Regions from separate parts of the Lysinibacillus sp. NPDC093210 genome, predicted to be linked through region 2. Evidence: predicted binding sites of a transcription regulator. Region 2 holds the regulator's gene; the other holds the start of a gene.
The links. Region 2 encodes LexA, which represses DNA repair genes until DNA is damaged. Its sites were predicted from a motif close to CGAACATATGTTCG; they were not measured.
Positions count from the first base shown of each region.

Region 1: a site for LexA is predicted at 2,684-2,697, ahead of parE (DNA topoisomerase IV subunit B). Genes of this name have one in related genera too.

Region 1 covers NZ_JBIVOE010000005.1:111,206-119,001, forward strand. The annotation lists gene parC (DNA topoisomerase IV subunit A) at 1-691, opposite strand, end outside; gene parE (DNA topoisomerase IV subunit B) at 688-2,664, opposite strand; gene plsY (glycerol-3-phosphate 1-O-acyltransferase PlsY) at 3,317-3,919, shown strand; gene ACIP9C_RS13825 (HesB/YadR/YfhF family protein) at 3,938-4,228, shown strand; gene ACIP9C_RS13830 (spore germination protein) at 4,374-5,927, shown strand; gene ACIP9C_RS13835 (Ger(x)C family spore germination protein) at 5,949-7,145, shown strand; gene ACIP9C_RS13840 (hypothetical protein) at 7,152-7,385, shown strand; gene ACIP9C_RS13845 (GerAB/ArcD/ProY family transporter) at 7,412-7,796, shown strand, end outside.
Region 2 covers NZ_JBIVOE010000001.1:782,124-789,919, forward strand. The annotation lists gene ACIP9C_RS03915 (GNAT family N-acetyltransferase) at 175-696, shown strand; gene ACIP9C_RS03920 (YneB family resolvase-like protein) at 788-1,453, opposite strand; gene yneA (cell division suppressor protein YneA) at 1,450-1,764, opposite strand; gene lexA (transcriptional repressor LexA) at 1,940-2,557, shown strand; gene ACIP9C_RS03935 (gamma-glutamyl-gamma-aminobutyrate hydrolase family protein) at 2,595-3,317, opposite strand; gene ACIP9C_RS03940 (prepilin peptidase) at 3,330-4,082, opposite strand; gene ACIP9C_RS03945 (potassium transporter) at 4,141-4,857, opposite strand; gene ACIP9C_RS03950 (PilN domain-containing protein) at 4,854-5,447, opposite strand; gene pilM (type IV pilus biogenesis protein PilM) at 5,447-6,421, opposite strand; gene ACIP9C_RS03960 (prepilin-type N-terminal cleavage/methylation domain-containing protein) at 6,527-6,991, opposite strand; gene ACIP9C_RS03965 (type II secretion system F family protein) at 7,096-7,796, opposite strand, start outside.

The DNA.
Region 1 (7,796 bases), on a different contig from region 2:
CTTTTTTAATGCCATCTACACCTTGGATAATCCCGCCTGTTGGGAAGTCAGGACCTTTAATAACCGTCATGAGCTCATCAACAGTAGCATTCGGTTGATCTAAACGCATTAACACCGCATCTAACACCTCATTAAGTGCGTGAGGTGGAATATCCGTCGCATAACCAGCAGAAATCCCTGTCGAGCCGTTAACAAGTAAATTTGGGAAGCGAGCAGGTAATACAGTTGGTTCCATATCCTGATCATCAAAGTTCGGTATAAATTCCACTGTTTTTTTACCGATATCACGTAACATTTCAGCAGCAATTGCTGATAATCTTGCTTCTGTGTAACGCATCGCAGCTGGAGGGTCACCGTCAACGGAACCATTATTACCATGCATTTCAATCAACATATGGCGAGCCTTCCAATCCTGACTCATGCGCACCATTGCTTCATATACCGAACTATCACCATGTGGATGGTAGTTACCGATAACATTCCCGACTGTTTTTGCAGACTTACGGAACGGTTTTTCATTCGTATTTCCTTCTGTATACATTGCAAATAAAATACGACGTTGTACAGGTTTAAGACCGTCGCGCGCATCTGGCAACGCTCGGTCTTGAATTATATATTTACTATAGCGACCAAAACGGTCACCCATTACTTCTTCTAAAGGTAAATCTTGAAACTTTTCCGTACTACTCATGCTTGGTCCTCCTCTTGTTGGATGAATTCATTGTCTAAAATATTTGAATCATCCTCCATGCCGAAGTCTACATTTGCTTCGATCCATTTACGGCGCGGCTCTACTTTATCGCCCATTAACGTCGTCACACGACGCTCTGCACGTGCTCCATCCTCAATCGTAACACGAATTAAAGTACGTGTTTCAGGGTTCATCGTTGTATCCCATAGCTGATCTGCATTCATCTCACCAAGACCTTTATAGCGTTGCAGAATATAGCCTTTTCCGACCTTTTTAATAGCTTTTTGTAAATCGTTTTCGGTCCAAGCATACTCAATGACCTCTTTTTTACCAACACCTCTAGATACTTTGTAAAGTGGTGGCAGTGCGATAAATACTTTACCCGCCTCAATTAACGGGCGCATGTAACGATAGAAGAACGTTAATAGTAGCACCTGAATATGTGCGCCATCCGTATCAGCATCGGTCATAATGACAACTTTATCGTAAGCAGAATCTTCTACTGAGAAATCCGCTCCTACCCCAGCACCGATAGCATGAATAATCGTTGAAATTTCCTCGTTTTTCATAATATCTTGGAGCTTCGCTTTTTCAGTATTAATGACCTTACCGCGTAACGGTAAAATTGCCTGGAAAGTACGGTCTCGCCCTTGTTTTGCTGAACCGCCGGCAGAGTCACCTTCGACTAGATATAATTCATTTTTCGCAGCATTGCGAGATTGTGCAGGTGTTAGCTTTCCTGAAAGGATCGTACTACCTTTTTTGTTTTTCTTCCCGTTACGAGCGTCCTCACGCGCTTTACGCGCCGCTTCACGGACTTGTTGTGCACGTATCGCTTTTCGAACAAGGGAAGCTGAGAGCTCCGCGTTCTCTTCAAGTACATATAAAATCTGCTCTGAAACAACGCTATCTACTACAGAACGCGCCTCACTCGTACCAAGCTTACCTTTCGTTTGGCCTTCAAATTGTAATAAATGCTCTGGAATACGAACAGAGATAATCGCCGCTAAACCTTCACGAATATCTGTCCCTTCAAGATTTTTATCTTTATCTTTCAATAGACCAATCTTACGTGCATATTCATTGAAAACTCGCGTCAACGCAGATTTTGCACCTGTTTCATGTGTGCCACCATCACGTGTACGAACGTTGTTAACAAACGATAAAATAGTTTCTGAATAGCCGTCGTTGAATTGGAAGGCAAATTCAACCTCGATATCATCTTGTTCACCCTCTACATATTTCACAGGATGAAGAACATCTTTTTCTTCATTCAAATACGCAACGAAAGCTTCAATGCCGTTTTCATAAAAGAAAACATCACCTTTGCCTTCCTCGCGTTGATCGATTAACTCAATTTTTAATCCTTTTAATAAAAATGCAGACTCACGTAAACGTTCTGCAAGCGTATCATAATTAAATTTTGTGACTGAAAAGATTGTGTCATCTGGCAGGAAATGGACAAGTGTTCCTGTTTGTTTTGTTTGACCAATTTCTTCAAGTGTCGTTGCAGGGTGTCCTCCGTTTTCAAAACGCTGCTTATACTTTTTGCCATCACGATGAATCGTTACTTCTAAAAATGTCGACAAAGCATTGACAACTGAAGAACCAACACCATGTAAGCCACCACTCGTTTTATAGCCGCCTTGCCCAAATTTGCCGCCTGCATGTAATACAGTGAAAATAATTTCTGGGGTAGGCTTGCCCATTTTATGCATACCTGTTGGCATCCCTCGTCCAAAGTCTCGAACACTTAAGCTCTGATCTTTATGAATTGTGACTATGATATGAGAACCAAAGCCAGCTAGTGCTTCATCCACCGCATTATCCACGATTTCATATACAAGGTGATGAAGTCCTCTGCCGTCTGTGGAACCGATATACATGCCGGGTCGCTTTCGTACCGCTTCTAATCCTTCTAATACTTGAATGGCGTCATCATTATAGACGCTTGGTGACTGTTTATTCGCCAAAAGATTCCCCTCCAAAAAACAAACGCATGTTCTGATTACGTTCTCATCCTAATAATAATAGCATTTCCTGTCAATAGCTAGTGACAGATATATATATTTTTGTTTACGCTATGGCGTAATGTCTTCTATGAATTTTGTTAAACGACCAATCAAAGCCAATTAACGGACATAAATGACAGCAACTGCCTGGAGCTTACTGCAATGACCACTATACAAAATCCACAACTATCGTCATAGGCTCTATCTTCATTCAGCCAGCAATAAACGCCAACTACATGCTTAAACTCAACTTACCAAATCGTGATGAGTAGGCGTTATCTGTTGAATGATGATTTTTTATAGCTTCACATAGAAATTAAAGATAGACTTCTATTCTACCAAAGGAATGTGTGATTGACAAAATTGCCATTTTACCTATATTTTTAAGAAAGGGCTTAGGTATTGATACTATAATAGTGTCGTACAACCTAACATAAGCTAACATAAGCCTGTGACTTTTGAAATCATAGTGAAATATTTTCCTTTTGTATTGAATTCAAGGCCCATGATGAAATCTCCTTCATATCATTGTAGATTAAAGAGAAAAAGTGTAAAATACTTGTTACAAACTATTAGTACCAAGTGTTATTATTTGGATGAAAGGAGTCCACCTATGTTAAACGGACTTATTATTTTATGTGCCTATCTTATCGGCTCTATACCTTCTGGGTTATGGATTGGCAAAATATTTTACAAAACAGATATTCGCGAGCATGGTAGCGGCAATTTAGGTGCTACCAACACCTTCCGTATATTAGGTAAAAAAGCAGGTTTAGTTGTTACAATCATGGATATTTTAAAAGGTACAGCTGCTGTGTTATTAGTAACACTCCCTGTTTTCTCTGATGCCACAATTCACGGACTTATTTTAGGACTTGTTGCGGTTATTGGTCATATGTTTCCTATTTTTGCCAGCTTCCGTGGCGGAAAAGCTGTTGCCACATCAGCTGGCGTCCTACTTGGCTATTCTTGGCCACTATTCATTTTACTATTCATCGCATTTATCGTAACGTTAAAGCTTACGAAAATTGTCAGCCTAACATCGATGATTGCTGCACTAGTTGCATTAATCTATTCGATTATTTATTTTTTTGTGACAGGCGATTTCGCATTAGCTATATTAGTAGCCTTTTTATTTATTTTTATTGTTTATCGTCACAGAGCAAATATTACGCGCATTAAAAATGGTACTGAACCAAAAGTGAAATGGCTTTAACATGAAAGGAGTTCACACATGAATATCGCACTGACAGATGAAGCGCTTCAATGGTTTAAAAACGAAATGGAAGTCGAAACAGGTGATACAATCCGATTTTATGCAAGATATGGTGGTTCAAGCCCTTTCCATGAAGGATTTTCTCTTGGGATGACTCGCGAAGAACCTTTCGAAATAGGTGTTCAAACTAAAATTGATGGTGTGACCTACTATATCGATGAGAAAGATTTATGGTTTTTTAACGATTATAACTTACACATTGACGTTGACAAACAACTTTACGAATTAAAATATGACTATTTAAAATAATACAGTGCTTCCTTTCACCAAAATGAAAGGAAGCACTTTTTTCATTTTGTGTAATCACAATCTTTAGTTTGCACTATTTGGTTTAGCTCTTTGTAAAATTGACCATCCTCTAACTAGTCAATCTATATTTTGAGGAGGAAACAAAATGCCAGTTTCAGAAAACAACAATACCTCCCAACTGCAAAATCCTTCAACGAATTTACTGCACACTTCTCTTTCAGAAAATATTTATACGATTAAAGAAGCACTTGGTAATAGCAACGATGTAATTATCCGTGAAATTACACTTAATAAATTAAATAACCAATCCATCGCGCTAATTAACATTGATGGCATATCCGATAAAAATGTGATTACAGACTTTATATTAGAAGATTTGATGCTTGAAATTGACAATGGGTCTGACAATAAAGTAACCAACATAAACGACTATATAAAAAAGCAATGCTTAGCGGTAGGCGGTGCAAAGGATATTTTAGATTTCACCGCTTTTTTTGCCTCCATTCTAAATGGTGAAACAGTCATTCTATTAGAGGGACAATCGATTGCGATTGCGACAGACACCAAAAGCGCAAAAGATAGAGCTGTCACTGAGCCACAAACAGAGTCCGTAATTAGAGGTCCAAGAGAGTCTTTTACTGAAACGTTGCGTACAAATACGGCACTCATCCGTCGAAAGATTAAAAGTCCAGACCTTTGGATAAAATCTCGAATTATTGGAGATGTCACGCAAACAGACGTAGCTGTAATGTATATAAATGGCATTGCCAATGACAAAATTGTCCAAGAGGTGCTAGATCGTTTAGATAATATTGTCATTGATGGCGTATTAGAAACCGGCTATTTAGAGGACTTTATTCAGGATTCTAAATTCTCTTTATTTCCAATGATTTATAATACGGAGCGCCCAGATGTCGTTGCAGCAGAGTTGTTAGAAGGTAAAATAGCAATATTAGTGGATGGAACACCTCTTGTACTAACCGTCCCTGTAATATTCACATCTTTTTTACAGGCTGCAGAAGATTATTACCAAAATTGGATTATTAGTTCATTAATTCGACTTTTACGTTTTTTTGGTATTTGTCTTGCATTAGTAATGCCTTCCCTATATGTAGCCATTACTACCTTTCATCAAGAAATGCTTCCAACGGCAATGCTTATTAGTATCGCTTCACAGCGAGAAGGTGTGCCCTTCCCCGCTGTAGTAGAAGCACTAATTATGGAGATTGCCTTTGAAATTTTACGTGAAGCAGGCCTTCGAATGCCTAGAACGATTGGACCAGCAGTTTCCATTGTAGGGACATTAGTAATTGGTCAAGCAGCCGTGGAAGCGGGCGTAGTATCAGCTGTAATGGTCATTATTGTTGCATTAACAGCCATTTGTAGCTTTCTGTTTCCTTCCTATGGCTTATCAAACACGATTCGGGTTCTACGTTTCCCATTGATGATTTTAGCCGCGATGTTTGGTTTATTTGGCGTTATGTTTGGCATTATGATGATTATACTTCACTTATGTAGTTTACGTTCATTTGGCGTTCCATATATGAGTCCTTTTGGGCCACTCATTATGAAAGATCAAAAAGATGCAATGATTTTGTTCCCACGTAGAGATTTACTCACAAGACCGAGGCTGTTCAGTCAAAAAAATAAAGTTAGAGAACAACGATATCACGAAGAAATAAAAAGAAATCAACATTAATGTGTAAATGAGGAATACGTCATGTCAAAAATGAAGATGATTTTGTTATTGTTAATCCTCACTTTATTATTAAGTGGTTGCTGGAGTAAGCGTGAGTTAAACGAATTAGCGATTGTCGTTGCACTTGGTGTAGATAAAATAGATGATGAATATGAAATTTCTATCCAAGTCGTTGATCCTAGTGAAATTTCCTCAAAGCAACCTTCTAGCGGACGATCACCTGTAGTCACCTACCATGCAAAAGGAAAAAGTGTGTTTGAAGCAATTCGAAGAATGACGACTATAACACCCCGGAGACCTTATTTTGCTCATCTCCAAATGGTAGTTATCGGTGAGAAATTAGCTGAAGAAGGAATAAACGAACCACTCGACTTTATCGCAAGAGATCATGAATTTCGAAACGATTTTGATGTTATCATAACGCATGATTCAACAGCAAAAGAAGTGCTCAACGTCTTAACCCCGATTGAAAAAATGCCTGCCAATAAATTGTTAAATTCAATTAAGGTATCCGAAAAATCTTGGGGTTCAACATTATCTGTAAATACAGACGAACTACTTAACACCCTTAGTAGCAAAGAAAAAAGTGCTGTTTTATCGGTTGTTGAAATAGAAGGAGATACTAAATTAGGAATAGATCAAACAAATGTAGAAAGAATTAAAACCCCCGTTATTTTAAAATATATTGGTATAGCTGTTTTTAAAGAAGATAAATTGATAGGGCTTTTATCCGAAGAGGAAAGTATTTACTATAATTTTTTAAATAACAAAATTGAAAGTACCGTAGAAGTTCTTTCTTGCCCAAATGGTGGGAAGTTGTCGACAGAAATTACAAAATCGACATCTCAAATTAAGGGAACTTTTAAAAATGGCATTCCAAAAATAACAATAAAAATTGATATTACACAAAATATCGGCGAAGTAAATTGCCCAATTAATTTAACTAAAAACAAAAGCATTCATTATATTAATAAAAAGACCGAAGAACGGATAAAAGAACAAACGAAAAAAACGCTAGATACGATTCAAAAAAATTATAAACTCGATATATTGGGCTTTGGGGAAGCACTCCATCGGAAAGACCCTAAAAAATGGAAGGAAACAAAAAAAGAATGGTCTACAATATATCCCGAAGTAGCTGTCAATATCGAAGTCAATGTGGCTACACAAGGATTAGGAACAATCCAAAATTCATTATTGCACAATTCAAAGGAGTAGCTAGCGATGTTTATAACGATTGTTTTCGTAGTATTTTCTTTAGCCATTGCCTACAGTGTCATTCCTAATTTAAAGAAAAAAGGCGAAAAAAAAACAATTATCGTCTTTTCCATTATATTAAGCATAGGAGCGACATTAAATATTGCCATTGGATTAAAAAAGAACATTCCCAGTCCTTTAGATTTCATTACATTTATTTTAACGCCTATTAGAAAATTTTTACTTACATTTTTTCAATAAAAAATGAAAAGAAAGGGTAGTGTACGATGGATAAACAACTCATTAGCGCAAGACAATTTACAGTCATTACCCTTCTCTATTCAATTGGAACCGCTATATTAATTGTGCCAGCAAGTATTACAGAAAAACTCAGCCAAGATGCGTGGATTGGAGCGACTATTGGTGTACTATTAAGCTTTTTATTAATAAAGCTCTTTGTATCATTAGGAAATCAAACTCCAAACCTTACGTTTATTGAAGCGAACGGAAAAATATTCGGCAAATTCATCGGTACTTTGACATCGCTTTGTTTTATGTCTTTAACATTTTTTTCAGCAAGCGAATTATTATATTTCATCGGGATTTTTATGCAAACGGAAGTGATGCCTGAAACGCCTACTCTGTCCTTTGCTGTTTTATTTACGATTATTA
Region 2 (7,796 bases):
CCTTTCAATACCTTTATCACTTCAGTATGCAAAGTATAGCATGGTTTCCCTTAAAATGCAGTTATACCAACCCTTAAAAACACTTCTTAGCCATAATTTACATGACTTCCAGATGTTAGTCGTGTATAACTAATTATACAAGGAAAAAATTTATACTTTATTGGAGGAAATAAGGTGAACATCACAACACAGCGATTACATATTCGAAAATTTGAAGCACAAGATTTGCAAGCTGTTTATAGTTATATGTCCGATAAATCGGTGATGTACTATATGCCAGAAGGTGTTTTAACTGTAGAACAGGTACAAAAATTTATAACAGATAATAGCGGGGAGCAAGCACAACATTTTGCTATTGTTTTACATGATCAGCCACAAGTCATCGGTCATCTAGTTTTCCATCCCTACTTTGGTGAACATACCTATGAAATTGGTTGGGTGTTGAATCCTGCATATTATCGTCATGGCTATGCTTCAGAAGCAGCGCACGCCCTATTAGATTATGGGTTTACCAATATGAAGCTTCATAGAATTATCGCTACATGCCAGCCCGAAAATATTGCTTCCTACCGAGTGATGGAAAAAATCGGTATGCGACGTGAAGGTTTTTTCAAAAAGTGTATACCGTTTGGTGACGACTGGTGGGATGAATACTATTACGCTATTTTACAGGAAGAATGGTCAGCTTTAATATGAAATTTATCTTGCCCTACAACAACCTACTTGGACAGTTTATTTTACAAACAGGAACGTTTTTAAGCATGAAAAAAAGATTAGCAGGGCAAAATTAATTGCCCGCTAACCTTTCTTGATGTTCTTGATACCGCCTATGTACGGTTGCCTTACTAACATCGAAGCCAAGACCTCTTAGTGTCGCAGCAATTTCCTCATAGGTAAAGCCCCGATTACGCAGCTTCACAATTTCTTCTATAGGCACTTCCTTACGCTCCTGACCATTTGGATTACCACGATTGGAAAGGTTATTTTCAGGACGATAGCCATTTTCTACTGCACGGCGCATGCCACGACGAATTTTCGCATTATGGATTTTACGTTGATATTCCTCAACAATAGCTAAAATTTCGAGCAACATCGTATCCATCTCATTCAATTGTACAGGCCCTGCATCACGCATGGAAAAAACATCTGTTTCAGTTTTTTGCAATAAATGAAGTACAGCCATTCGTGCATTACCACGTCCTAAACGTGTTTCATCTTGCACAAATAATGCTTGTATCTCGTTTTCTTTAATATAATCGAGCATTTCAAGTAATCCTTCGCGCTCAACATCATACCCACTATGCTTATCCAGAAAAACATTTTTCACATCATAGTTTTGTTCCTCAGCATATCGAAGTAATTCTTCTTGTTGACGCTCCAATGAAGAACTTTGTGTCTCTTTTTCGGTGCTCACACGGCAGTAAATTACAGCCGTTTGTTGTTTATTCATCATCTTTCACTTCTCGCAATTTCAATTGAATTGGTGGGTATCTTATTGTCACCCACTACTGGTATAACGAGTGATTTTCCAGCAACTATTTTCACGCTATGTAATTCGTTCTCGGCTTTCACAAGTTTTATCCAGTCGTCCGTACCCATTTTACCACGGTATTGCTCAGCTAACGACCATAAGCTATCGCCATGTTCAATATTAATTTCTGTGTAAGTAATGTCTCCAGGATCAGTTATAACAAGATAACCTGCAAATAGTAAAAATGCGCCTAACAAAATTGAAATATGTGTATTTTTTTTAAACCAATTCATTCATCTTATCCCCTTTTTAGAATGTTTGTTCGGAATGTATGTTCTTATAATAAAGCGAACAGACGTTTTTGTCAAACACTTTTCGAACCTATGTTTGCATAAGTGTTCGCATTCTGCTATACTATCTAGTAAGAAGATAGTAAGAAGAATGATATAAAAAAAGAGGTGAGCAATCATGAAAAAAGTTTCGAAAAGACAAGAGGATATACTAGCGTTTATCAAAGAAGAAGTACGTGCAAAAGGCTATCCGCCATCTGTACGTGAAATTGGGGAAGCAGTTGGACTTGCTTCCAGCTCAACGGTTCATGGACATTTAGCTCGTTTAGAGCAAAAGGGCTTTATTCGACGAGATCCTACTAAGCCACGTGCGATTGAAATTTTAGAGCCAGAGGATTCAATTCAAAAGCAAAGCGTCATCCATGTACCACTTGTTGGTAAGGTAACAGCTGGATCACCTATAACAGCTATCGAAAATATCGACGAATATTTCCCATTACCTGATATTTACGGTACAAGTGAAGATCAGCTATTTATGTTAGAAATCATGGGTGAATCGATGATCGAGGCGGGTATTTTTGACGGAGATTTAGTCATCGTCAAGCAAAGAGCAACAGCTGATAACGGTGATATTGTTGTTGCAATGACAGAAGAAGATGAAGCAACAGTTAAACGCTTCTTCAAGGAAAAAAATCATTTCCGCTTACAGCCAGAAAACGCTACAATGGAACCGATTATTGTAGATCAAGTTTCAATTTTAGGACAAGTAGTCGGCTTATATCGCCGTGTACATTAATGCATTCTCATACTTAGCAAACAAAAAAGAGAAGCACTCATGCTTCTCTTTTATATTTTAAGCTCTGCTCCGTGAAGGCAGCAAAGAGCTTCTCTGCAGCTAAATCTCCTACAACGGCTTGTTCTTCTGGATGCCACTGCACTGCTAAACAAAACGGGTAGTCTTCATGTACGAACGCTTCAACTAGGCCATCACTCGATTTCGCTGCAACGATTAGCTTCTCTGCTAATACATTTACAGCTTGATGGTGAAATGAATTCACAGCAATTTTTTCTTCCTCGATAATTGATTTTAACAACGTATCAGGCGTTAATTGCACATAATGTGTAGCTACACCACGAGCGGCTAGTTGCGTATGTTTCAACAGCCTACTACTATGATATTCGCTATCAACATCTTGGTATAAAGTTCCACCTAGTGCAACATTGAGTATTTGCATGCCACGGCAAATCCCGAAAATCGGCATTTTCCTTGTAAAAGCCGCATGAATTAAGGCAAGCTCCACCTTATCTCGTTCTGGATGTATTTGTCCTAGCTTCGGTAGAGGCTCCGCTCCAAATTCAAATGGATGAACATCATGACCACCAGATAATAATAAGCCATCCGTCAGCGATAAAATTTGTGCTACATCTTCCTCTACCCCTAGTGGAATAATAAGTGGAATGCCACCAGCCTCAATCACACTTTTACTATAGGCTACATTCAATCTTGACGATAAATCGTCCTCCGCAAATGCTGTAATACCAATAATCGGTTTCATCCATATACCCCCTTACCATAATCCTACATACCAATCAATGATGACATTCCCATAGTAATACACGATAATTGCAGCTAAAGCAATGGATGGTCCAAAAGGAATCGGCGTTTTTCGACCTTGTTGCCGTACTTTGAGCACGATTATCCCGACAATCATACCAATTACTGCCGCTACAAATAATGTCAATAATGTATTTATTGTACCAAGTACAAGTCCAAGTAAAAAGAATAATTTAATATCGCCACCGCCCATACCACCACGTGATACAACAGCAATACAATATAATATGCCAAAGCCAACAACGGCACCTACGATACTATCCCACCACGGTGTTAAGGGTGATAACACCCGTCCAATAGCTAATAATGGCAAAAAAAACAAAAGCACTTTATCAGGAATAAGCATATATGCGAAGTCCGATACAACGAGGATTACTAATAATGATATCAATAGTATAGCTACGATAAACTCTTTACTAAAGCCTAATTGCCAATATGAAAAGGCGAATAATACCCCTGTTAGCAACTCCATTAGCGGATAAATCCACGAAATTTTTTGCCCACAGCTACGACATTTACCTGCTAAAAAAACATAGGACAAAACTGGCACTAAATCAATTGCCGTTAATTGTCTCTGACAGCTCGTACAATGAGAAGGCGGCTTTACAATTGACTCCTTTATCGGCACACGTAATCCTACAACATTAAAAAACGATCCAAAAACTAGTCCAAATACAAATACTAGTATTGTATAAGCCATTTCCATTTTTACTGCCTCCTAAACTAACATAGCGCCCATACTTTGGAGTATGCGCGCCTTAACATCATTGTTCCCCTTCGTAATAGAAGGTTGTTACCTGAATGGTAGCCTTAATGGATGAATCTGCATCCTCCTCAAATAAAACTTCTTCCCCAGTTAATGTAATATCTAATGTGTCGATTTTCATCACACGTTCAATTTTTTCAATTTCCTTTAAAAATTCAAGCATTGCCTTCGTATCTTTTGCGACAACATCAATACTAAACGTCACTAATTTCAATTCTGCTGGTAATGCTTCTTTAGCAATTGTAGACGTTGGTAATGTTTTATCCCCTTCTTCACCATCTGCTTGCACGCTATTTTCAGTAAGTTGTTGTGCTGTGTCACTGAGCGCTTGCTCCTCAATTGCTGACGTGTTTGGGTCAATAATCGAAGAGTCCATCACGAGTGAATCATAATTATTAAATTCTACAGCTTCAACCCGCGTTCCTGTTACTGCTTCTATTTCCTCGATATTTCGAATAACACCTTCAATGGCGCGAGTTTGAGGCACTTTTTTTCGCAAAGATAGCACACTTACACCATGTGATTGTTGTACCGTATCTAATGCAGCAATTTGCTCCTGAATTGTTGCAATTTCTTGTTGAAGTGCACTTACGTCTTGTTCCTTCGCCTCTACCTCTTCCAATTTAGGTGTTAATAAATAGTAATAGAGCGCAAATAACAGTGCTGCAACTAATGCGGTTAGCAGAAGAATCGCTGAGTTTTTGCTGCTTGTCATGATTCTCTACCTCCAGCCAAATAAATAAAATCAATTGCCAACGTAATGGTTACCGAATAACGCGGTAATTCCTGATATTTATCCTTTAAATTTACTTCGCTTTGCTCCCCAATCGATAACTCAAAATTTTCAATTGTTCCAACTTGAATATCCGTGAAATAAGGGCTTACGTTTAGTTTATCAAGATAGTTTGAAATAGCTGACATCGTTTCAAAATCAGCGGTAATTTCTATATTTGTATCACCAAATTGATAATTCCGTAAATACGTCTGCTCTGGCAATAATGCTTGCGTCTCATCTATTAATGGTGTTACAGGGTAAGCTACATGATTGACAAATTGAACCGATTGCTCAAGCGAACCTGCATTCATATTTCGTATACCATCTAATTCTATTTGTAGCTTTTCTTGCTGTGACGTCAGCTCTATTTCCTGCGCATTTAATTTCGTAATCTCGCCTCTTGCCTGAAAATATTGGATTATCATGAACGCTAAAACGATACCAACTAGTACAATAATTAATATATATAAGAGAATTGGTGCTGATTTCTGTTTTTCTAAATTCGGTAAGAGGTTAATTTCAGGTACCATCAGTGTACCTCCTTCAAAGCCAGCCCTATTAGACTCGCAAACTTCTCAGAAAATTGAGGGAAAGATTTTTGTACCATGGCGTCATTTAACACCGTAATGGGTGTCGTGAAATTATTACTTAGAAACTCCGTAATCGTAGGCAATAATGGATTATCACCTAAAAGGAAAATATCATCTACACTTTTTTCACCTTTATGTAACGAGAATTTAAAAAAGTTCATAATACGATCAATTTCAAGAATTTGATCCGTTAGTGTCAATTGATAATTGTCTTGATCATCTATTAAATGGAATGAGTAATTAAACTCTTCCTGCTCTTTTGGTTGCCATTTTGCTAAGTCTGTTTCAAACGATTGATAACGTAAAAACTCTAGTTGACCGTACGAATAAATGCTAATCGACAATTCGTTTATAGACCAATCTGCTATTAAATATGTTCTGTCTATTTCTAGTAATTGCATATGCTCTAATAGACGAATATTACACAATGCTCGAATATCAGCAGCTTGCGGTTCTAGCGAAGCATCGAGCAACATCCCTATCGTTTTGTTCACTTCTTCTGATGGAGCCGCAAATAACATCGCTTGTCCATCATTCGGGGTTGGATCATAAACATCTATAAGTGGCTCGTGAAATGGTAAATGAATCGTTTGTCCAAGCTCCATTTCAGCGTAGCTTTTTAACTCTTTTGACTCCACATCATGCGGATGTTCAAAACTCTTGAGCAACACGGAAGTATCCGGTACAAAAATACGTGCATTTTGCTTCTTGCCTGCCCATTTGGCAACATGATTTTTCATCATATCAAACAATACGATTTCATCATTGATTATTGAACCTTCGACTACCCCTTGCGCCAATGGTAACTCATAGCCCTTCCACTGCGATGGATCAGCACCTTTTGCCACAAGCGCACGCAAAACATAATCCTTTATCTCAATCGACACATGCGAATTCTTTTTCTTTTTAAACATGCGAAAAGATGCCTCCTTTTGACTGAATCAAGTGTCTAAACATTAACCATCCATTTCCCAACCAGAAGCGCGGTATTGGCTACGCTTCTGAGTGGGTTGGGAGGGTTACTGCGTTTTTTTTGTTGTTCCTATAGTATAATTACTTTTAATTTTGCTTCCCTTTTCAATATCTGCATTAATAGCATCAATTGAGTGTGCTGTAAATATTACACTATATGCTCCCACTACATTAGGTACTGTTGCTGTTAATTTTCTAGGAACATCTTTAGAAACTTTAGATGTTGTTGGAATTTTACCAGCAGCATCTAAATATTTTTCAGTAATTAATGTTGAAATTTGTACATCGTCTGCTGCCTCAGGATTATCAGTATAGTAAATATTAGCAGCGTTTATTACGTTGATACCATCTGCTTTTACTGCATTGAATTTTGAGTTATCAATAATATTCCCAATCGCAGGAATCGCAATGGCTGCGACAATCGCTAAAATCACAATTACAGCTAGTAACTCGATAAGTGTTAAACCTTTTTGGTTTTTTAATAGTTTTTTGTTCAGTAATTTTTTGAACATGGTGTGTTCCTCCTTTAATAATGGTTTATAATTAGTGCGAAAACACGTACACCCGTAACGACAATACCTATTTTTCATACCACCTCCTTTAAGTTTTCTACTGTTTACATACTTTCATAGAGTGCGAACATCGGTAGGAAGATTGCTGCTACGATAACGCCTACAACCCCTGATAAAACGAGTATCATTAAGGGTTCGATTAGCGATTTTAATGTATCGACCGAGCGATCGACTTCATCCTCATAGAAATCGGCTATTTTTTCTAGCATATAATCGAGTGAACCTGTTGTTTCACCGATTGATGTCATTTGCGTTACTAACGGCGGAAATAGCCAGCTTTTTTCTAATGGCTCCGATAAAGTACCACCCTTTTCAAGATTATCCCGTGCCTCCAAAACAACCTTCCCAACTACTGGGTTGCCTACAACTTTTTCAACAATCGTTAGTGCATGTAATATCGGCACTGCACTACTAAATAAGGAGGATAATGTTCTCGTCATCCGAGCAATGACATTTTTTTGCATTAAAACGCCAAATACAGGGACTCGTAATAAGACGTAATTCACATTGTAATGAAAGAGCTTATTATGGTTATAGAAATACCTAAATAGAAAGACTGCTAACAATAAAATGCCAATCACTATATACCAAAATTCAACTAACCAATCTGACACGCTAACGACAATTACCGTTAATAATGGCATTTCTAAATCCATATCCTCAAAAGTTGCCATAAATGTGGGAACGATAAAAATCATTAAAAACATCCCTACCGCAATTGTCAGCACCGATAAAATAGCTGGAT